DNA from 4 places in the Janthinobacterium sp. PAMC25594 genome. Region 1 is predicted to be linked to each of the others. Evidence: predicted binding sites of a transcription regulator. Region 1 holds the regulator's gene; each other region holds the start of a gene.

The links. The regulator sigma-54, encoded in region 1, starts transcription at its own class of promoters, with help from an activator protein. The targets are predictions, from matches to a motif close to TGGCANGNAANCTGCTTT.
Region 2: the regulator sigma-54 is predicted to act here: its motif matches at 2,540-2,557, upstream of KY494_RS28255 (urease accessory protein UreD).
Region 3: the regulator sigma-54 is predicted to act here: its motif matches at 4,681-4,698, upstream of KY494_RS14575 (beta-propeller fold lactonase family protein).
Region 4: the regulator sigma-54 is predicted to act here: its motif matches at 4,322-4,339, upstream of pedF (cytochrome c-550 PedF).

What each region holds. Positions count from the first base shown of each region.
Region 1 covers NZ_CP080377.1:3,443,018-3,448,670, reverse strand. The annotation lists gene lptA (lipopolysaccharide transport periplasmic protein LptA) at 1-389, shown strand, start outside; gene lptB (LPS export ABC transporter ATP-binding protein) at 389-1,144, shown strand; gene KY494_RS15475 (RNA polymerase factor sigma-54) at 1,149-2,627, shown strand; gene hpf (ribosome hibernation-promoting factor, HPF/YfiA family) at 2,697-3,056, shown strand; gene KY494_RS15465 (3-hydroxyisobutyryl-CoA hydrolase) at 3,353-4,438, shown strand; gene rapZ (RNase adapter RapZ) at 4,439-5,302, opposite strand.
Region 2 covers NZ_CP080377.1:6,294,807-6,300,459, reverse strand. The annotation lists gene ureC (urease subunit alpha) at 1-953, opposite strand, end outside; gene KY494_RS28265 (urease subunit beta) at 955-1,284, opposite strand; gene KY494_RS28260 (urease subunit gamma) at 1,315-1,617, opposite strand; gene KY494_RS28255 (urease accessory protein UreD) at 1,643-2,485, opposite strand; gene KY494_RS28250 (GGDEF domain-containing response regulator) at 2,646-4,850, opposite strand; gene KY494_RS28245 (HAMP domain-containing sensor histidine kinase) at 5,025-5,653, opposite strand, start outside.
Region 3 covers NZ_CP080377.1:3,237,439-3,243,091, forward strand. The annotation lists gene KY494_RS14560 (PQQ-dependent methanol/ethanol family dehydrogenase) at 1-1,392, opposite strand, end outside; gene KY494_RS14565 (DUF779 domain-containing protein) at 1,442-1,831, opposite strand; gene adh (aldehyde dehydrogenase) at 1,885-3,405, opposite strand; gene KY494_RS14575 (beta-propeller fold lactonase family protein) at 3,660-4,616, opposite strand; gene KY494_RS14580 (TonB-dependent receptor) at 4,821-5,653, shown strand, end outside.
Region 4 covers NZ_CP080377.1:3,244,518-3,250,170, reverse strand. The annotation lists gene KY494_RS14605 (RNA-binding protein) at 199-1,770, shown strand; gene KY494_RS14600 (RtcB family protein) at 1,973-3,208, shown strand; gene rtcA (RNA 3'-terminal phosphate cyclase) at 3,225-4,244, shown strand; gene pedF (cytochrome c-550 PedF) at 4,376-4,861, shown strand; gene KY494_RS14585 (ABC transporter substrate-binding protein) at 4,886-5,653, shown strand, end outside.

The sequences.
Region 1 (5,653 bases):
CCATGAAGGCGGGCCGGGCCCTGATCACGGAAGACCCGCAAGGCTACCAGTTCATCACGTTCTGGGCCGATCCCGGCAAGCTGGCCACCTTCCGCCAGAAGCGCGATGGCGCGGGCGACCTGTGGGTCGAAGGCGAGGCGGAGCGCGTGGAATACGACAACAAGACGGAAGTGGTGAAACTGTTTTCCAAGGCCAAGCTGACGCGCCTGGAAGGCACGAAAGTGACCGACGTGGCCAACGGCGCCTTCATCTCGTATGACAGCCGCAAGGAAGTATTCAAAATGGAAAATTCCGACAGCGGCACCAGCACGCCGGATGGCGGCAGCGTGCGCATGGTGATCCAGCCGAAGCCCAAGACGCCGGCCACGCCCGCGCCAGGAAAGAACTAATGGACAATACACGTTGCGGCAGCACCCTGATCGTTCGCGGGCTGCAAAAAACCTATGGCAAGCGGCAAGTCGTGCATGATGTCTCGCTGCAAGTCGAATGCGGCGAAGTGGTGGGCTTGCTGGGCCCGAACGGCGCCGGCAAGACCACCTCGTTCTACATGATCGTCGGCCTGGTGCCGTCGGACGGCGGCAGCATCGATATCAGCGGCGTGGACATTTCCCGCCTGCCCATCCACCGCCGCGCGCAGATGGGCCTGTCGTATCTGCCGCAGGAAGCGTCCGTCTTCCGCAAGCTGACGGTGGAAGACAATATCCGCGCCGTGCTGGAAATCCAGACCGTCGAAGGCCGTCCCCTGAAGAAGGCCGAGATCGAAGAGCGCCTGGATAAATTGCTGGCCGACTTGCAAATTGAAAAGTTGCGCGAGAACCAGGCGCTGTCCCTGTCGGGCGGCGAGCGCCGCCGCGTGGAAATCGCCCGCGCGCTGGCCACCGACCCGCGTTTCGTGCTGCTCGACGAGCCGTTCGCCGGCGTCGATCCCATCGCCGTGATCGAGATCCAGCGCATCGTGCGCTTCTTGAAGGAGCGCAATATCGGCGTGCTGATCACCGATCATAATGTGCGCGAGACGCTGGGTATTTGCGACCGTGCCTACATCATCAACCAGGGCTCGGTGCTGGCGTCGGGACGCCCCGACGACATCATCGCGAACGAGTCGGTACGCCGGGTCTATCTGGGCGAACACTTCCGCATGTGAGCCAATGAAACAATCATTGCAGCTGCGCACCTCGCAGCACCTGGCACTGACGCCGCAGTTGCAGCAATCGATACGCCTGCTGCAATTGTCTACCCTGGAATTGCACCAGGAACTCGAGCAACTGCTGACGGACAATCCCTTGCTCGAGCGCCTCGACGATCCGCTCGACCGTTCGCTGCGCCTGCTGTCCGACGGGGCCCTGAGTTCCACGGCCGCGCCGGCCGAAGCGCCGCCCCAGCCGCCAGGCCAGGAGGCGCCCGCAGCGCCAGCCGAAGCGGAAACCTTTGACGGCGAGGCGGGTGACAGCCCGGCCGCCGCGGACGGCGGCGACAGCGACTGGAGCGAGGCGAGCCGGGGCAAGGCGCCCGACGACGAAGATTCGCGTCCGCAACTGGAGGCCCATCACTGCACCCTGCGCGAACACCTGATGGAGCAGATGCGCGTGACGGTGCTCGAATTGCGTGACCGCGCGCTGGTCGAGCTGATCATCGACGCGCTCGACGACAATGGCTACCTGGAAGAGTCACTCGACGACATCCTGGCGCGCCTGCCGGAAGAGCTGGAAATCGACGCCGACGAGATGCGCACGGCCTTGTCCCTGCTGCAAAGTTTCGATCCGCCGGGCGTGGGCGCGCGCAATGCATCCGAATGCCTGGCGTTGCAAATCAAGCGCTTGCCGCACGTCGCCATGGTGACGCGGCGCATGGCCCTCGTCATCGTGGAAAAGCACCTGGCCTGGTTTGCCCAGCGCGATTTCAACAAGCTGAAAAAAGCCCTCGATTGCGACGAGGAAGACTTGCGTGAAGCGCAGACGGTGATTCGCCAGTGTAATCCGCATCCGGGCGCCGTGTTTGCCTCGGACGTGTCCGATTACGTGGTGCCCGACGTCGTCGTCAAGCGCGCGCGCAATGGCTGGCAAGTCACCCTGAACAATGACGTCATGCCGCGCCTGCGCGTCAACGCCATGTACGCCAACCTGCTCAAGCAGGGCAAGGGCGAGGGCGCCATGGGTGCACAGTTGCAGGAAGCCAAGTGGCTGATCAAGAATATGCGCCAGCGCTTCGACACGATCCTGCGCGTGGCGCAGGCGATAGTAGAAAGACAAAAGAACTTTTTCTCGCATGGGGCCGTTGCCATGCGCCCCCTTGTGCTCCGTGAAATAGCTGATACACTGGGTTTACACGAGAGTACTATCTCGCGGGTAACAACTCAAAAGTACATGCTGACCCCGCACGGCATGTTCGAGTTGAAATATTTCTTTGGTAGCCACGTCGCCACCGAAGCGGGGGGCGAAGCGTCATCGACGGCGATACGGGCATTGATCGTGCAACTGACAGGAGCAGAAGACCCTAAAAATCCTTTATCCGACAGTAAGATTGCGGACATGCTGGGGGAACAAGGCATGGTGATTGCGCGACGTACTGTTGCCAAATACCGGGAAGCGTTGAAAATTCCGCCAGTGAGCCTGCGTAAGTGTTTGTAAGTTTTTTTCGGTTCCTCTGCGGGCCGGATAGGATGGACCGCACGAACCCGATCATCTTTAGGAGTGTGTATGAATCTCACCATCAGCGGACATCATCTCGAAGTGACACCAGCCATCCGTGAATACGTACAAACGAAGCTGGAGCGCGTGAAACGTCATTTCGATCAAGTTATCGATATCGCCGTGATTCTGACCGTGGATAACCTCAAAGAGAAAGAAAAACGTCAAAAGGCCGAAGTCAACCTGCGTCTGAGTGGCAAAACCGTCTATGTGGAAAGCCTGGCGCATGACCTGTATGCCGCAATCGATACCCTGATCGACAAGCTGGACAGGCAAGTGATGAAGTACAAAACCAAAGTGCAAGGGCACGGTAAAGAGGCGATCAAGCATCTGCCAGACAACTCGGAAGAAGAATTCGCCGCCGCCTAACTGGCCCGCGACTTTCAACCGGTTGTGATCAACTAAGGGCGCACATTGCGCCCTTTTTTGCGCCTGGACCTGTTGAACGCAATCTTCCCCGCACAGGCGCTAAGTAACCCCCAATAAATTATTGTGATTTCTGACTTCCATAACCGGCCCTCTGCGGCGTTGCCCGCTGCTAGCAGTGCTCGCACTGCGTCGCAGCGGGCGCCTTGCATAGCATCCGGTTCTGTTCGTCATAAATTCACAATAATTTCCTGAGGATTACTTAGAATGTTTGCACTTTCACTTCTTTCCTGCCTGCCATGAGCAACTTCGTCCAGACCTCCATTCGCCACCGCACCGGACACATCGTGCTCGACCGTCCGAAAGCCTTCAATTCCCTGTCGCTGGAGATGGTGCGCGCCCTGAGTGCCGTCTTGCTGGCCTGGCGCGACGATCCGCAGGTGGACGCCGTCGTGATCCGTTCCAGCAGCGAGAAAGCGCTGTGCGCCGGTGGCGATATCCGTTTCTTTTACGATGCGGGCCTGGCTACGCCGCAAGGCGGCAGCGCGTTGCTGGAAGACTTCTTTACGGAAGAATACGCGTTAAATCATGTGATTCACTTCTATCCGAAACCGTATATCGCCGTGATGGATGGCGTGGTGATGGGCGGCGGCATGGGCGTGGCGCAAGCGGGGCCAGGCAACCGCCTGCGCATCGTCACGGGCCGCACTCGCATGGCCATGCCGGAAGTCAATATCGGCCTGTTCCCGGACGTGGGCGGCAGCTATTTCCTGTCCCGCCTGGCGGGCCAGCTGGGTCTGTACCTGGGCTTGACAGGCCTGACGATCAACGCGGCCGATGCCCTGTACACGGGCCTGGCCGATGTGTACCTGCCCGAGGCGCACATGGGAGCGCTGCTGGCCCTGTTCGAATCGACGCCGGGAGAGGCCTTGCCGGTGGCCATCAAGGCCTTGGCGGCACCGTTCCACGCCGAGGCGGGTATTTCTCCTCTGGCCGCGGCGCGCGCGGCGCTGGACCGCCACTTCAGCGCCCCTTCGGTGGCCGCCATCATGGTGTCGCTGGCGCAGGACGACAGCGCGTTCGCGGCGAAGGCCCTGGCGGCCATGCGCCTGCGTTCGCCCTTGATGATGTCGGTGACCCTGGAATTACTGCGGCGCGGTGCCCACCTGGGCGTGGCCGATTGCCTGCGCCTGGAGCGCAGCGTGGTGCGCCACAATTTCGCGCATGGCGAAGTGCTCGAAGGCGTGCGCGCGCTGGTGGTCGACAAGGACAATGCGCCGCGCTGGAACCCCGCCAGCCTGGACGAGGTCGATGCAGCCATGGTGGCGCGTTTCTTTGCGCCCGTCTGGCCGGCGTCAGCGCATCCGCTGCGCCACCTGGATTAACTAAGAGCGCTCGCGATGGCGCAGCACGACTCTTTCGTTGGGGCCGAAGTATTGCGCCAGCCGTTCCGCCATGTACACGGAGCGGTGCTGGCCGCCCGTGCAACCGAGCGCCACCGTCAGATAGCTGCGGTTGTCGGATTTGAATGACGGCAACCACTTCTCGATGAAGGCGCGGATGTCGGCCAGCAGTTCCAGCGCGCTTGGCTGCGCGTCGAGGAAGGCGATCACGGGCGCATCGCGTCCGTCGAGCGGACGCAGCGCCAGGTCGTAATAGGGATTCGGCAAGGCCCGCACGTCGAAGACAAAATCGGCGTCCAGCGGCACGCCCAGTTTGAAGGCGAACGATTCGAAGAACAAGGTCAGCGGCGCGCGTTCGGAGGCGACGATATCCTTGATCCAGGCGCGCAATTTATTGGCGCTCAGTTCCGAGGTGTCGATCACATGGCCCAATTGCTCGATGGCCGACAGGCGCTCGCGTTCTTCCGAGATGCATTCGATCAGGGTGCGGCGGCTGGCCGGGTTCTGGTTCGGACGCAATTCGTGCGACAGCGGATGGCTGCGCCGCGTTTCCGAGAAGCGCGCCACCAGCGAATGCGTGGTGGCCGTGAGGAACATCACCTTGACGTCGTGTCCCTGGTCGCGCAGCAGGGCCACATTGTGCGGCAGGCTGGCCAGCGACTCGGCACTGCGTGCATCGACGGCGACGGCCAGTTGCGGTGTGCCTTCGTCAAGCAAGGTTTGCACCAGGCTAGGCAGCAAGGCCGGCGGCAGGTTGTCGACACAATAGTAGCCGGTATCTTCCAGCACATTGAGCGCGACGGATTTGCCGGAGCCGGATATTCCGGTGATAAGGACGATATGCATACGTCGATCATACAATAAAGATCGACGTTGCGCTCCCGAGGCAATTAGCTTTACAAATTATTGCAATTTCATATGTGTATTTCGTAGGTCGGCTTAGCGCAAAGCGGTGCAGCAGGGAATTCACGCAGCATGGCTGCGTGCCTGCGTAACGGTCCTCGCTTGCAAGCGATGGCTCCTGCCGACACCCGCTAACAATGTCGTCGGATTACGCGGGGCTTTGCCCCACCTCGGCGGCCCCGCTAATCCGACCTTGTATTATTCCCCTCATGCCGTTCGTGGTATTGCGAACGGCATCGACCGCTGTCAAAATCTTGGTAGGCATATCAAGACCGGGTAACTGGATGCCGTATC
Region 2 (5,653 bases), 2.9 Mb from region 1:
ACCATCAGCATGTCCAGGTGCTCGTCGAGCGTGTTGACGGTAAACGGGCGCGTCGGGTTGGTCGACGACGGCAGTACGTTCGACTGCCCCACGGCGGCGATGATGTCGGGCGCATGGCCGCCGCCCGCCCCTTCCGTGTGAAACGTGTGGATGGTGCGGTCCTTGAAGGCGGCCAGCGTGTGTTCCAAAAATCCCCCTTCATTGAGGGTGTCGCTGTGCAGCGCCACCTGCACGTCCATGCGGTCCGCGACGGACAGGCAGTTGTCGATGGCGGCCGGCGTGCTGCCCCAGTCCTCGTGCAGTTTCAGGCCGATGGCGCCCGCCCGCACCTGTTCTTCCAGCGGCAGCGGCAGGCTGACGTTACCCTTGCCCATGAAGCCCAGGTTCATCGGGAAGGCGTCGGCGGCCGCCAGCATGGCGTGCAAGTGCCACGGTCCCGGCGTGCAGGTGGTGGCGGCCGTGCCCACGGCCGGTCCCGTGCCGCCGCCCAGCATGGTGGTCACGCCGCTCATCAGCGCTTCCTCGATCTGCTGCGGGCAGATGAAGTGGATGTGCGTGTCGACGCCGCCGGCCGTGACGATCAGGCCTTCGCCGGCAATGATCTCGGTGGCGCCGCCGATGGCCAAGGTCACGCCGGGCTGGATGTCCGGGTTGCCCGCCTTGCCGATGCCGAAGATCAGGCCATTTTTCAGGCCGATGTCGGCCTTCACGATGCCCCAGTGGTCGAGGATGACGGCATTCGTGATGACGGTATCCATCACCTCGGCCGCGCAGCGCTGCGACTGGCCCATGCCGTCGCGGATCACCTTGCCGCCGCCGAATTTCACTTCTTCGCCGTAGATCGCATAGTCATGCTCGATCTCGATGAACAGTTCCGTGTCGGCCAGGCGGATGCGGTCGCCCGTGGTGGGGCCGAACATCTCGGCATACGCGCTGCGGGGAATGCTGGCCATCTCAATCCTTTCCCGGGGGTGTGTCTTGCAGGTCGCCCATCACTGCGCCATTGAAGCCGTAGACCTTGCGTTCGCCCGCCAGCGCCACCAGTTCCACCGTGCGCTGCTGGCCAGGTTCGAAGCGCACGGCCGTGCCGGCAGTGATGTTCAGGCGCATGCCGTAGGCGCGCCAGCGCTCGAAAGCCAGCGCGGGATTGACTTCAAAAAAGTGAAAGTGCGAGCCCACCTGGATCGGCCGGTCGCCACGGTTGGCCACCACCACGGTGGCCGTGGCGCGGCCCGCATTGAGGCTGATTTCGCCTTCTTCCAATTTGTATTCGCCTGGGGTCATGAGCGGCTCCTGTCAATGTCGCTTGTGTGCTTACGGTATCGGATGGTGTACGGTCACCAGCTTGCTGCCATCGGGGAAGGTCGCTTCCACCTGGATATCGGGGATCATCTCGGCGATGCCGTCCATGACGTCGGCGCGCGAGAGTATTTTTGTACCGTCCGACATCAGCTGCGCCACCGACTTGCCATCGCGCGCGCCTTCCATGATGGCGGCGCTGATCAGGGCCACCGCTTCCGGATAATTCAATTTCAAACCGCGCGCCAGGCGCCGTTCGGCCAGCAGCGCGGCCGTAAAAATGAGCAGCTTGTCTTTTTCGCGGGGAGTCAGGTCCATGGTTTTCCTTGTGCGTCTTTCCTGTTCAAGTGTTCCAGATGCGGGGCACGACGGCGTCGCGTCCCAGCATGGCGGGGCGCAGCAGCAGCCAGGCGGCCAGCATGATGCGGCGCGCCGCCTCGCTGTCGCCGCACAGCAGGCGCACCACCACCAGCGCTTTCATGTGCGTGGCGCCAAACGCGGCGCCGGCAGGCACGGCGATCCCGCGCACGGCTGCCAGTACTGATGGAGAAACCGGTGTGCCGACGGCGATCAGGGTGGCGCATACCGTGTGGCCCCCCAGCCCCAGCGGGCTGGCCATCAGCGCGCCGCCGGCAGCCAGCACGCCCTGCTCCCACCACAGCAGCTTGCCGCCGCGGCGGATCCGCACTTGCTGGCTGATGCTGCCAGTGTTAAAAATTTCGCCCGAGGCGCTGCGGCCCAGGCAGACGATGTCGCAGCCGATGTAGCCGGCGTCCGGCGCCAGTTCCACCTCGTGGCGCAGGCGTACGCAAGCCTGGTCGAAGAAAATGCTTTCCTGCGGCAGCCACTCGATGGCGGCGCCGCTACCAGCGCGCAGCACGATGTGCTGACCCGAGACGTGACCATTCGCGCGGTACCACTTGGCCGCGCCCGGCGAGGTCAGCAAGGCGTGCGCGCCTGCGCCCACCGTGGCGTCGACGGCCAGCTGGTCGCCGCCCACCACGCCGCCGGGCGGATGGATGATGATGGCGTGGCAGACGGCATCGCCTTCCGGGTACAGGGGCTTTTGCACGCGCAAAGGGCCGCGATGCGTGCGTTCGACGAGGCGGCTGACGCCGTCGTGCAGTGCAAAGCCCAGGCGCAAATGCGCCTGCCAGGCGCCGTGCGCGCTGGGCTGTGAAGGCATGACTGGGTGGGTACTGTCTGGCATGCGGGGCAATCGCGTAAATAAGCGATTACCTAAGCAGGATATGTGCCAGCGTCAGGGGAAGGAAAGGTGAGAATCGCGCACCACGCTGCCGCGGACGCACCGGCATGGTGCATCGGCCGCACCGCGGCGTGTATGCTCAGGCCACGGCCAGGGTGCGCCGTTCGCGCAGCAAGACAGTGAATGGTGCGGCAGCCAGGGGCCGGCTGAAATAATAACCCTGCATTTCGTCGCAGCCGTGCTCCGTCAGGAAGTCCACCTGCTCGCGCGTTTCCACGCCTTCGGCGATGACGCGCATGTCCAGGTTGTGTGCCAGCGAGATGACGGAACGGGCGATGGCCGCGTCGCTGCTGCTGGTGGTGACGTCGTCGACGAAGGATTTGTCGATCTTCAGCACGTCGATGGGAAAGCGCTTCAGGTAGCCCAGGCTGGAATAGCCGGTGCCGAAGTCGTCGAGCGAAATGCCCACGCCGATATCCTTCAGGCGCGTCAGCGCCGCCACGGCCTTGTCCGGGTCGCCCATCACCGTGCTTTCCGTGATCTCGATGCCGAGGCAGGCGGGCGCGATGCCGTATTTGCGCAATACCGCCTCGACGAACGGCACCGTGCGGTCCTGCGCGAACTGTTTACCAGACAGGTTGACGGCCACCTTGATGCTGCCCAGGCCCGCGTCGTGCCAGGCGCGGATCTGCGCGCAGACGCTTTCCAGCACCCATTCGCCGATGGCCGTGATCAAGCCGTATTCCTCGGCCAGCGCGATGAACAGGCCGGGCGGCACCTTGCCCAGCACCGGGTTATCCCAGCGCAGCAAGGCTTCCGCGCCCAGCAAGGCGCCCGTGCGCAAACACATCTGCGGCTGGTAATGCACGGTGAATTCATCGCGGCCGATGGCGCCGCGCAGCTGCTGCTGCATGGCCAGGCGGGCGCGGATATCGCTGCCCATGCGCTCTGTGAAGAAGGCGTAATGGTCGCGCCCCATTTCCTTGGCGCGCACCAGGGCCGTGTCGGCGTGGCGCAGCACGTCGTCCAGGCTGTCGCCGTCGGCCGGGCACATGGCGATGCCGATGCTGGTGGTCAGCGCCAGGCGCTCGCCATCGACGCTGAGCTCTTCGCGCAAGCCGGCCAGGATGGTTTGCGCCAGCGCCAGCGTGCGCCCCAGCAGGGCATCGTCCTGCAGCAGGATCTGGAATTCGTCGCCGCCCTGGCGCACCACCGTGTCACCCTCGCGCACGCAGCCGGACAGGAAACGCGCCACCACTTGCAGCGCCTTGTCGCCCACGGCCTGGCCGTGCGAATCGTTGATGTTCTTGAAGCGGTCCAGGTCCAGGCACATCAGCACCACCTGCTGGCTGTCGCGCAGGGCATTCGCGCGCGCCTGTTCGAAGCGCTCGCGCAGCAGCACCCGGTTCGGCAAGCCCGTCAGCGCGTCGTGGTAGGAGAGGAAGTCGATCAGGTGCTGCTCGGCCTTGCGCTCGCTGATATCGAGGAAGACGCCCACGTAGTTGACGACGCCGCCGTCCGGGCCATGCACGGTGGAGACGCTGAGCAAACAGGGATAGGTGTCGCCGCTCTTGCGCCGCGTCTGTACTTCGCCCGACCAGCAGCCGCTGCTGCGCAAGCCCTGGCGCAGGGCCAGCAGCACCGCTTCGCCCGTGTATTCGGCGTGCAGGCGCATGATGTCCGTGCCCACCACTTCCTGCGCCGCGTAGCCGGTGATGCGTGTAAAGGCGGGATTGGCCGTGACGATGACGCCGGCCGGATCCGTGATCAGGATGGCGTCCTGGGTGGCTTCGAAGACCTGGCCGGACAGGCGCAGCAATTCCTCGTTGGCGCGGCGGATCTGCACTTCGCGCGCCAGGGTGCTGGCCACCTGTTCCAGTTCGGCCGTGCGTTCGGCCACGCGCCGTTCCAGGTTGGCGCGCTCCTGCGCCAGCTGCAGCTGCGCCCGCGCCAGGCGCACATGCGCATCGGTGCGGGCGAGGATTTCCTCGGCCTGGAAGGGTTTGGCGATGAAATCGACGGCGCCCAGCGCAAAGCCGCGCACCTTGTCGTCCGTATCGTACTGGGCCGACAGGAAAATCACCGGCACCTGGCGCAGGGACGGTATCTCCTTCAGGCGGCGGCACACTTCAAAGCCGTCGAGACCCGGCATGCGCACGTCGAGCAGGATCAGCTCCGGTGGGCGCGCCTGGGCCGTCCACAGAGCAAGTTCACCGTTCGGCGCCTGGCGCACCGCATAGCCGGCGCCGCCCAGCAAGTCGCTCAACAGCTTCAGTGAAGCCGGCGTATCTTCAACGATCAGTACTTCGCCCTTCGAATTCACTTCCGAAAAATCGCGGTGCATGTAGCAGTTCTCTCAGCTTTGGATGAGGCGCGGCGGTCGGTTGCCACGCTGGACAAGACATTTCTTTGCGATGAACTACGTACTATCATCATAATCTTTATTGCAATTTGGCACCATCCATCCACGGCACTTAGTCCGCCTTTTCATCGAATTCGATGTTGTCAGCCCACACTTTCATATATGCGCCAGCGCGCCCTCATTCTCCAGCAAGTCGCACAGCTGGCGGTACTGGTGCTGCTCGAGCATCGCCTGCAGCGGCACCAGCAACGGTGCAGCCGCCGCCGGCAAGGCCGCCAGCAGTTGCGCCACCCTGGCCAGGTTCAATTCGCGCAGCGCCACCAGCAAGGCGGCGCGCTCTGCCCCGGCCAGCAGCAGCAAGTCTTGCGCCTGCAGCGCCGGCGGCACTGCCGCCTGCGCCGACATGGCCGCTGGCACGGGGGCCGGCACTGGCGCCTGCGCCGCCTGCGCGGGTATGCTGAAACGGAAGGTGGCGCCCTGCCCCGGCAAGGACTCCAGCGTCAGCTCGCCTTTCATCAGCCGCACGAATTCGCGCGAGATGGCCAGGCCCAGGCCGGTGCCGTCCTTCGGTCCCGCGCTGTCGGCCTGCACGAAGGGTTCGAAGATGCGCTGCTGATCTTCCAGCGCGATGCCGATGCCCGTGTCGCTGACGGCGAACGACAGGCGCCATGTGGCGTCATCGCGCCGCTCGCCGCGCACGCGCAAGGTGACTTCGCCGCCGCCGGCGAACTTGACGGCATTCGACATCAGGTTCAGCAGCACCTGGCGCAGTCGCGTCGCGTCGA
Region 3 (5,653 bases), 210 kb from region 1:
CATGGCGCCGATGTAGTCGTCAAACAAAGGCCGGATGGTAAAACCCGCACCGAGGAAGGCGCCGCCCTTCTTGTAGCTGATCGGCTCGTTCCAGATGTCCATGCCCCACTCATTCGCGGGTACATAGAACAGCTTGGTTTGCGGCGAGTACGCCATCGGCATCTGGTTTTTTGCACCGAGGAAAGCGGGCGCGGCAAACACGGTCGTGCCCTTCTTGCCTTCTTCTCCCTTGGTCGGGTCGCCTGGGCGGCCGGCGGCGATGTAATTCGGCCGTCCCGTTTTCAGGTCGATGCTGCTGGCCCAGGTGATTTTTTTCACAAACGGAAAGGCGTTCTGCAACTTGCCCGTGTTGGCGTCGATGACATAAAAGAAACCGTTGCGGTCGGCCTTGCCGCCGTAACGCTTGCCATCCATGTCGAAGGTGACGAACTCGTTGGCGCCGTCGAAATCCCAGGCATCGTTGGGCGTGTTTTGATAGGCCCACTTGATCTGGCCCGTTTTCACGTCCAGCGCCACGGTGGACGACGAGTACAGATTGTCGCCGGGACGCAAATGGCTGTTCCATGGCGCCGGGTTGCCGGTGCCGAAATAGGCCAGCTTGGTTTGCGGATCGTAGGTGCCGCCCATCCAGGTCGAGGCGCCGCCCGTTTTCCACAGGTCGCCCGGCCAGGTCTTGTTCACCGTTCCCGAGATGCCATTGTCGATGGCCTTGCCATCCTTGTCGTAGCGGTGGCCCATATGGCCCTCTACCGTCGGACGGCTCCATACCAGCTCACCCGTCATCGGGTTGCGCGCCTCGACCCGGCCGACGATGCCGAATTCCCCGCCCGACACGCCCGTCAGCAGCAAGCCTTCGGCGATCAGCGGCGCCGCCGTCATCGAGTAACCGGCCGCATAATCGTCGACCTTTTCCTTCCAGACGATCTTGCCCGTGTTCTGGTCCAGCGCCACCAGATAGGCGTCCAGCGTGCCGAAAATCACCAGGTTGCCATACAGGGCGGCGCCGCGGTTGACCACGTCGCAGCATGGCATGATACCGTCCGGCAAGCGATGCTCATACTTCCACAGTTTGGCGCCCGTTTTCAAGTCGACGGCAAAGATGCGCGAATACGATGCCGTGACGAACATCTTGCCGTTATGAATCAACGGCTGCGATTCCTGGCCCCGCTGTTTTTCGCCGCCAAACGAGAACGACCAGGCCGGCACCAGCTTGGCCACAGTCTTGTCATTGATCTGCGTCAACGGCGAATAGCGCTGCCCCTGCGTGCCCATGCCAAACGACAGCACGCTGGCCGGATTCTTCGCCGTGTTGTCGAGCATGGCATTGGTGACATTGCCCACGTCGGCCGCCTGGACCAACGAGGCGACACTCAAACCGACGACGATTCCCATGATTTTTTTCTGCACAATCATCTCCCTCTGTTTTATTAGTATGTGTGTATCAAGTCTTGCGGTGCTCATGCGGCTGGGCATGCAACAGCACACACTCTTCATCGGTGAACAGGCGCGAGCGCGTCAGGAAGCGCTTGCCCGTGCCGTTGTCGAGTGAAAACATGCCGCCATTGCCATCGACCACATCGATAATCAACTGGGTATGCTCCCAGTACTCGAATTGCTCGAGTCCCATGTAAAACGGTGTGCCATTCAAGTTGCCGAGATAAACATCGGTGTCGCTGACATCGAACTCGCCCAGCGCATAGCACATGGGCGCACTGCCGTCGCAGCAGCCGCCCGACTGGAAAAACATCAACGGGCCGTGACGCTGACGCAACTTGTCCATCATTTCCAGCGCCGCATCGGTGGCGACCACCCGGGCAATTGCTGCACTCATGGCATCCCTTTCTGCGCCGCGCCTGGACTACAGGCGTGGCGCCTGTAGCCGGTTTAGAAGAAGCCCAGCGCTTTCGGGCTATAGCTCACCAGCAAGTTCTTCGTTTGCTGGTAGTGGTCGAGCATCATCTTGTGGTTTTCACGGCCGATACCCGATTGCTTGTAGCCACCAAACGCGGCGTGGGCCGGATACAGGTGATAGCAATTGGTCCACACGCGGCCCGCCTGGATGGCGCGCCCCATGCGGAAGGCGCGCGAGCCGTCACGCGTCCACAAGCCGGCACCCAGGCCGTACAAGGTATCGTTGGCAATCGCCAGCGCTTCGGCCTCATCCTTGAAGGTGGTCACGGAGACGACGGGCCCGAAGATCTCTTCCTGGAAGATGCGCATCTTGTTATTGCCCTTGAACACCGTCGGACGCACGTAGTAGCCGCCCTCCAGGTCGCCTGCCTGCGTATGGCGCTCGCCGCCAGCCAGCACTTCGGCGCCTTCCTGGCGGCCGATGTCGAGGTAGGACAGGATTTTTTCCAGTTGCTCCTGCGACGCCTGGGCGCCGATCATGGTGGACGAGTCGAGCGGGTTGCCCTGCTTGATGGCGGCCACGCGCTTCAAGGCCCGTTCGATGAATTTCTCGTAGATCGATTCCTGGATCAGCACGCGCGATGGGCAAGTGCACACCTCGCCTTGATTCAGCGCAAACATGGTAAAGCCTTCCAGGCACTTATCGAAATAATCATCATCGGCATCCATCACGTCTTCAAAGAAGATGTTCGGCGACTTGCCGCCCAGCTCCAGGGTGACGGGGATCAGGTTTTGCGCGGCATAGCCCATGATCAGGCGGCCCGTGCCCGTTTCACCCGTAAAGGCGATCTTGGCGATGCGCTTGCTCGACGCCAGCGGCTTGCCCGCTTCCAGGCCGAAACCGTTGATGATGTTCAACACGCCCGGCGGCAGCAAGTCGCCGATCAGCTCGATCAACACCATGATGGAGGCGGGGGTTTGCTCGGCCGGCTTCAAGACCACGCAATTGCCGGCGGCCAGGGCTGGTGCCAGTTTCCACACGGCCATCAGAATCGGGAAATTCCACGGGATGATCTGGCCCACGACGCCCAGCGGCTCGTGATAGTGATAGGCATAGGTTTCCGCGTCGATTTGCGCGACGGAACCTTCCTGCGCGCGGATGCAGCCGGCGAAGTAACGGAAATGGTCGATGGCCAGCGGAATGTCGGCATTCATCGTTTCACGGATCGGCTTGCCGTTATCGATGGTTTCCGCCGTGGCGATCAGGCTCAGGTTCTGTTCGATGCGGTCGGCGATGCGGTTCAGGATATTGGCGCGCTCGGCAGGTGAAGTCTTGCCCCAGGCATCCTTGGCGGCATGCGCGGCATCCAGCGCCAGCTCGACATCTTCCGCCGTGGAACGGGCGATTTCGCAAAACGGCAAGCCCGTGATCGGCGTGATGTTAGGAAAGTATTCACCTTTTACTGGGGCAACGAACTGACCGCCGATGTAATTGTCATAGCGTTGTTTGAAGGGATTGGCTACGCCCAGTTTGCTGATGTCTGCGAGATTCATGTCGTCCTCTATCGGGTTAATTAGAATGGAATTGCTTTAATTAAAATCAAACGTCCTGGTACAGATGGGGTGAGTACACGGAGTCTTCCGCAAATGCCGTGCCAGCTCGCTGTCCCCCTACCCAACTTAGCGGGTTTTACCTCTGTTGCAAGGGCCTGGTGGCGATATCGGCGGGTTCAATTGCTGCCGTAGCGCGCCATCGCCGCTGCACAATGGAACAGGTGTACCAGACTGGAACACTTGTTCCAGCTTGCCTAACGGATCACCACGCCCCATGGCAATTCGCCCACGGTAATATCGGCCACCTTGCGCGCGCTGGCCGTATCGATGACGGAAATGCTGTTCGAGCGGCCATTGGCCACGTACAGCTTGCTGCCATCGGGCGTGATGGCCATATTCCACGGGCGTTTGCCGACGGCAATGGTGGCTGTGACCTCGTTGCTGGCCGTGTCGATCACCATCACCGTGCCATCCGCGCCATTCGACACATACACCTGCTTGCCTCCGGGATGGACGGCGATGCCGTTGGCATTCTTGCCTGCAGGAACAGTGGCGACGGCCTTGCGCGCGGCCATGTCGATCACGTAGACGGCGTTGACCAGTTCGCACGCCACATAGGCGCGGCCCGAGTCCGGACTGAAACCGATGCCGCGCGGACGCAGTCCCACGGCGATGGACGCCACCTGGCGGCGTTGCGCCACATCAATGACATCGACTTGCTCGGCCTCTTCCGCACTGACCAGCAGCCAGCGCCCATCCGGGCTGAACACGGCGTGTTCCGGGTTGCGTCCTTGCACCTTAATATCGGCGAGCAAGACGCCCGTCTGGCCATCGAGCAAGGTCACGCTATTGTTTTCCTCGACGGCCACGGCCACGTAGCGACCGTCCGGTGAGGCGCTGACGCCTTCGGGCGACTTGCCCAGCGCCACCGTGCGCATGGGCGTGCCGGTCGCGTTATCGATCAGCAACAAGGCGCTGCTGGCGGCGTCCGTGACAAACAATTGCCGTCCTGTCGGGTCGGCGGCGATGCCGCGCGGACGCTTGCCTGCCACGATCTGGCGCACCACCTGGTCGGTCGCCGTGTCGATCACGCTCAAGGTGCCCGATTTTTCATTGGGGACATAGGCAAAAGGAGCGGCCTGGAGGGCGGTGCTGGCGAGCGCCGGCAGCAGCCAGCACACCTGGCGCAAGCGCGAGAATAAGTTGGGCATAATCACCTTTTTAATGGCAAAACACAGGAAAAGCGCGCGGTAGCGGCGCCTCTGATCATTGCTGCATGCAAACGCCGTGCCACGGACACGCGTATAATTTCCGCCCACCAATGGAGACATGGCAGGCATATTGCTTGATACAACTATGCAGACCTGCGCCGCGCACGCGACCAAGCAGGCTTTTATTCACATTGGAGAATCCGCATGCAGCATCGTTTCCGCCTGAACACTATCGCCAGCCTGTTTGTCGCCGGCAGCGCCACCCTCGCCCCCCACGTTTTCGCCGCCGAGGCAGCTGACTTGGCCGCCGGGCAACTCATGGATACGGTGGTCGTCAGCGGCAGCCGCATCGCCCACCCCAGCCAGGAAGTGCCGGCCTCGATCGATGTCGTCGACAGCGCCCGCATCCAGGATGGGCAGATCCGCGTCAACGCGTCGGAAGCGCTGGCCGCCGTGCCGGGCCTGGTCGTGCAAAACCGCCAGAACTACGCACAAGACTTGCAGATCTCGTCGCGCGGCTTCGGCGCCCGCTCGGCCTTCGGCGTGCGCGGCGTCAAACTGATCAGCGATGGCATTCCTGCCAGCATGCCCGATGGCCAGGGCCAGGCCGCCACCTTCAACCTCGATACGGCCGAGCGTATCGAAGTGCTGCGCGGACCGTTCTCGGCCATCTATGGCAACCATTCGGGCGGCGTGATCCAGCTGTTTTCCAGGGATGGGCAAAATCCCCCATCCGTCGAATTGAATGTGACGGGCGGCAGCTACGGCACCAGCAAGGTGGACCTGACGGCGCAGGGCCAGGCAGGCGGCATCGGCTACGTGCTCGACGGTTCGCGCTTCCGCACGGATGGCTTCCGCGACCACAGCGCCGCCACGCGCGAACAGGCGTTCGGCAAGATCACCGTCAAGCCCAATGCGGACAGCAAGCTGACCATCGTCGCCAACAGCCTGCACCAAGGCAACACGCAAGATCCGCTGGGCACCACCTGGGCCACGTTTTCCCGCGATCCGCGCGCTGGCGAAATCGATGCGAGCGA
Region 4 (5,653 bases), 200 kb from region 1:
ATAAATATTTATCTTAAAAGATAATTGTATTCGAAATCACAATGATTGACATATTTTCAATGCAAAGCATGTATGAGGATATTATTTAATAAAATCAATGGCTTATATTTGTTTTTGACGAAATGTTTAAAGCTGGCACAGCGCTTGCAATACAGGAGATAGCAACGAGATAAACGTAGAGAGCAGAGAGGACAAAAAATGGCCAACGCCCAGTTATTCCAGAGCGCGCAACAGAGCACAACCTTGCCAGCGGCGCTGGCACGCAATGCGGAAGGCGCGCCAGCTTACGCGCTGACGCCCCGGCATCAGTTGGCGCAATACGCGGCCACCGGTTGTCTGAACACGACGTTTTATGCGAGCGCCGAAGCGCAGCTGGCGATGGTGCTCGAGCTGTGCAAGGCGGTGGAGCCGGCCTTCATTGCGCAGACGGCCGTGTATTGCCGCGAACGGGGCTACATGAAAGACATGCCGGCCTTGCTGGTAGCCGTGCTGGCGGCGCAGTGCGCTGTAGAATTCGCGCCGGCTTTTCAACGCGTCATCAACAATGGCAAGATGTTGCGCAACTTCGTGCAGATCATGCGTTCGGGTGTCATTGGCCGCAAGTCGCTGGGATCGCGTCCGAAAAAGCTCGTGCAGGCATGGTTGAACGGCGCTTCGGAGCAGGCCTTGCTGGCCGCCGCCGTCGGTAACGCGCCATCGCTGGCCGACGTGGTCAAGATGGTGCACCCGAAACCGACGGATGCCTGGCGCGCGGCGTTTTTTGCCTGGTTGATCGGCAAGGCATACATAGCCTCAGATTTGCCGCCGATATTGACCGCGTTCGAGGCGTACAAGCTGGATCCAGCGCAAACGATACCGGACGTGCCGTTCCAGATGCTGACGGCGCTGCCCTTGAGCGCGCAGGACTGGGCGCAGATCGCCCGCCAGGGCAGCTGGCAAATGGTGCGCATGAATCTGAACACCTTTGGCCGCCACGGCGTGTATGCGATAGCCGGCATGCCCGAGCTGATTGCTGCCAAGCTGCGCGATCCCGAGGCGATTGGCCGGGCACGGGTATTTCCGTACCAGCTGATGTCAGCGTACATGGCGGCCGGCGAGAACGTGCCGGCCATCGTGCGCGATGCGCTGGAGCAGGCGCTGGAAATATCGCTGCTGAACGTGCCGCGGATCGCGGGCAGGGTGGTGGTGTGTCCCGACGTTTCCGGCTCGATGTCTTCGCCCGTCAGCGGTTTTCGCGGCAGTGCTACGTCGAGCGTGCGTTGCATCGATGTGGCGGCGCTGGTGGCGGCGGCCATGCTGCGCAGGAATCCGGACGCGATGGTGCTGCCGTTCGAGCACAGCGTGGTGCAGTGCGGACTCGGCGCGGATGACAGCGTGATGACCAATGCGGCCAGGCTGGCGGCCATCGGCGGTGGCGGTACCAATTGCAGTGCGCCGCTGCTGCGCATGAACAGCAAGAAGGAACTGGCCGACCTGGTGATTTATGTGTCCGATAACGAATCGTGGATCGACGCCAAACGCAGTGGCGCCACGGCGACGATGGGACAGTGGAATGTCTTCAAGCGGCGCAATCCGCAAGCGAAACTGGTGTGCATCGATATTGCGCCGCACGCCACCACGCAGGCGATGGAGCGCGAGGATATCCTGAACATCGGCGGCTTTTCCGACGACGTGTTCACGATCATCGCCGCCTTTGCCGCCGGACAGCTGGACCCCGCCCATTGGGTGGGAGAAATTGCCGCCATCGATATCGCGGCACCAGCTTGTTGAAGTAAAGCGCATGAATGCGGACAAGACTACATAACAGACGTCTTGTCCAACCTTGTCATGACGCCGCAGTGCCCCGAATGCCGACAGGATTACATCGATCAGCCGCGTCAAACCGGCCTGGCAGGCGCAGTGAGCCTGGCAGAAAATCCTGTCCCACCTTGTCGGGTTGTCGTACTGATTAAAATACAAGATGAGAGAAGCGATGAAGAAAGAAGAATACGAAGTCCTGCATACCGAAGGCAGCCGTCCCGTCAAAATGTGGACCCGTGGCGTGCCCGTCGAAGAAGCGGCAAAAAAACAATTGCGCAACACGGCGACCCTGCCGTTCATTTACAAGCATATCGCCGTCATGCCCGACGTCCACCTGGGTAAAGGGTCGACCATCGGCAGCGTGATTCCCACCCTGGGTGCAGTGATTCCGGCGGCGGTGGGCGTGGATATCGGTTGCGGCATGATGGCGGCGAAAACCACGCTGACGGCCAGCGACTTGCCCGATAAGCTGGGACCGCTGCGCAGCGCCATCGAGCGCGCCATTCCGCACGGGATGTCACCGAAGACGCGTGGCCACCGTGGCCGTGACGAAGGTTCCTGGCAGACGCCGCCTTCGGTGGTCGATGCCGCGTGGCTGCAATTGAAAGATGAATTCGACGCCATCTGCCTGAAAACGCCGAAGCTGAAGAACACGAACAATTATCGTCACCTGGGGACTTTGGGCAGCGGTAACCACTTCGTCGAAGTGTGCCTCGACGAGCAGGGTTCCGTGTGGTTCATGCTGCATTCCGGCTCACGCGGCGTGGGCAATGCCATCGGCACGCATTTCATCGAACTGGCCAAGCAGGATATGCGTATCCACTTCATCAACCTACCCGACCAGGACCTGGCTTACCTGGCCGAAGGCACGCAGCATTACGACGATTATGTGGAGGCGGTGGGCTGGGCGCAGCGGTTTGCCCACAACAACCGCGAAGTGATGATGCAGAACCTGATCGCGGCCGTGCGCACGGTCATCCATAAACCGTTCCAGACGCATGTGGAAGCCGTCAACTGCCACCATAACTATGTGCAGAGGGAGCACCACTTTGGCAAGGATGTGTTGGTCACGCGCAAGGGCGCCGTCTCGGCCCGCGCCGGCGAGCTGGGGATCATTCCCGGTTCCATGGGCGCCAAGAGTTTTATCGTACGCGGCAAGGGCAATGCGGAGAGTTTCCATAGCTGCAGCCACGGTGCGGGACGCACGATGAGCCGCACGGAAGCGAAGCGGCGCTTCAACCTGGACGACCAGATCCGCGCCACGCAAGGCGTGGAATGCCGCAAGGATGAAAACGTGATCGATGAGATTCCGATGGCTTACAAGGATATCGATGCGGTGATGCTGGCGCAGCGCGAACTGGTCGATGTCGTGCATATCCTGAAGCAGGTCGTTTGCGTCAAAGGTTAACAGAGAGAAAGAAGAAATGATAGAAATTGATGGAGCGCAAGGCGAAGGCGGCGGACAGATTTTGCGCTCGGCGCTGAGTTTGTCGATGATCACGGCGCAGCCATTCCGCTTGACGAATATCCGCGCGGGGCGGGAAAAGCCCGGTTTGCTGCGCCAGCATCTGCTGGCCGTGCAGGCGGCGGCCGCCATTTGCGGGGCGCGCACGACGCCGGTGGCGCTGCGTGCAACCAGCCTGGAATTCGTGCCCGGCCCCGTACGTAGCGGTGATTACCGCTTCGCCATCGGCAGCGCCGGCAGCTGCACCCTGGTACTGCAAACCCTGTTGCCGGCTTTGCTGCATGCGGACGGGCCGTCCACCGTGCGCATCAGCGGCGGCACGCACAATGCCATGGCGCCGCCCGTGCATTTCCTGCAGCGCGCGTATGGCCGCATCCTGGAACAGATGGGCGCAGAGGTAGAGATTACGCAGCAGCGCTATGGCTTTCATCCCGCAGGTGGTGGCGAGGTGCTGGCCACCGTGCAACCGTGTCAGCGCTTGCTACCCATTTCACTGCTGCAGCGCGGTGAGCGGAAGGCCGGGTATGCGGAAAGCGTGGTGGCGGGCGTGCACGTGAGCGTGGCGCAGCGCGAGCTCGAGCGTGTTGCCAGCGGCATGGGCTGGAGCGGCAAGCAGCTGCGCCTCGTCGGCTTGCCGGCGGAGCAGGGACCGGGCAATGTCCTGTTGCTGACGCTGGAGCATGAACACGTCACGGAAGTGTTTACTTCCTTCGGCGAAAAGTCCTTGCTGGCCGAATCCGTGGCCAAGCGCCTGTTGAACGAGGTGCGCGCCTATCTCAAGACGGACGCGGCCGTGGGCGAGCACCTGGCCGACCAGCTCCTGCTGCCGATGGCGCTGGCCGGCGGCGGTAGCTTCAGTTGCAACAAGGTGTCGCAGCATGCGCTGACGAATGCCGATGTGATTTCCCGATTCTTGCCCGTGCAAATTACTTTCGAGCAGAAGGAGCGAGGCAGCATCTGCACGGTGGCCGCCGCCTGACCCTCGTGGTGACACAGATACCTGTTGCAGCTGTTCCAAATTGATACATGGGCGGCCGGATGTGGGGCATGTACGCATGGCATGGCATTTGCTCTTCTTGGATATTGACTAAAAAAACCAAGGAGACCAGCATGACCTATTCCATCCGTACCCTGCTCGGCGTGGCAGCCGCCGGCGCCGTTGCCCTCACTTCCCTGCTGACCTTGCCGCATGCCTATGCGCACGGCAATGTCACGCCGCAAGGCGTCGACACCACGGGCTTGCCCAAGGTGGGCGACAAGTGGCTCGAACAAAATCCATATCGGGGCAACAAGCTGGCCTTGACGGTCGGCACGTCGGCCTACAACCAGAATTGCGCGCGTTGCCACGGCATCGAAGCCATCTCGGGCGGCATCGCGCCGGATTTGCGCCAGCTCGACCGTGATTGCTTCGGCATCAAAAATGAGACAAAGAAACAGGCTTGCTACAAGGAAACTGACAATTATTTCCTGGCGACCATCCGCCACGGTAAAGTACGCAATGGCGCCGTGTACATGCCGCCGTTCGAGGGCGTCTTCAACCAGGAAGCCATGTGGGCCATCAAGACCTACCTGGAAACCCGCCGCGAGCCTAACTGAGCCGATTGACCACCAAGGAGTCCCATGCGTTCATTCCAACTCCCGGGCGCGCGCGCGATGCTTTCGCTCGCTTGCCTGGCGCTGTGCGCAGCCGCGCCGGCGCGCGCCGACTGGCAGAAAGTGCAGCAGTCGGGCAGCCTGAAAGTGGCGGTGTATAACGAGTTCGCGCCGTTTTCCGACAAGGGCACGGGCATCGATATCGACATTGCCGAAGCGCTGGCCAAAAAACTGGGTTTAAAGCTGAGCTTGCTACCCTTTCCCGCTGGCGAAAACCTGAACGACGATTTGCGCAATATGGTGTGGAAAGGCCATTACCTCGGTTATGGTCCCGCCGATGTGATGTTGCACGTGCCAGTCGACAAGAAGTTGATGGCTGACAACGACAAGGTCGAGATCTTTGCCCCGTATTACGTGGAAACCGTGCGCCTGGCGCGCAGCGCGCAAGCCGTGCCGCAGTTCGATGGCGTCGCTTCGCTGGCAGGCAAGCGTATCGGCGTGGAAAAGGTCTCGATCGCCGCGATGCTGATGCTCGGTGAAGACAATGGCAAGTACCGCGACGACGTGCGCATCTTCGACACGGCGGCCGAAGCCTTGCAGCAATTGCAGGCCGGCCAGCTCGACGCCGTGCTGGCGAACCGTTCGGAAATCGAATCGGTGCTGAAAAGCGATCCCGCTTTCCCCTTGAGCGAAGTGGCGTTCGCCCGCTTGCCGCGTGCCGGCTGGGCCGTGGGCCTGGCCGTCAGCCGCCAGCAGCTCGACGTGGGCAAGTTGCTGCAGGCAGCCATGAATGAG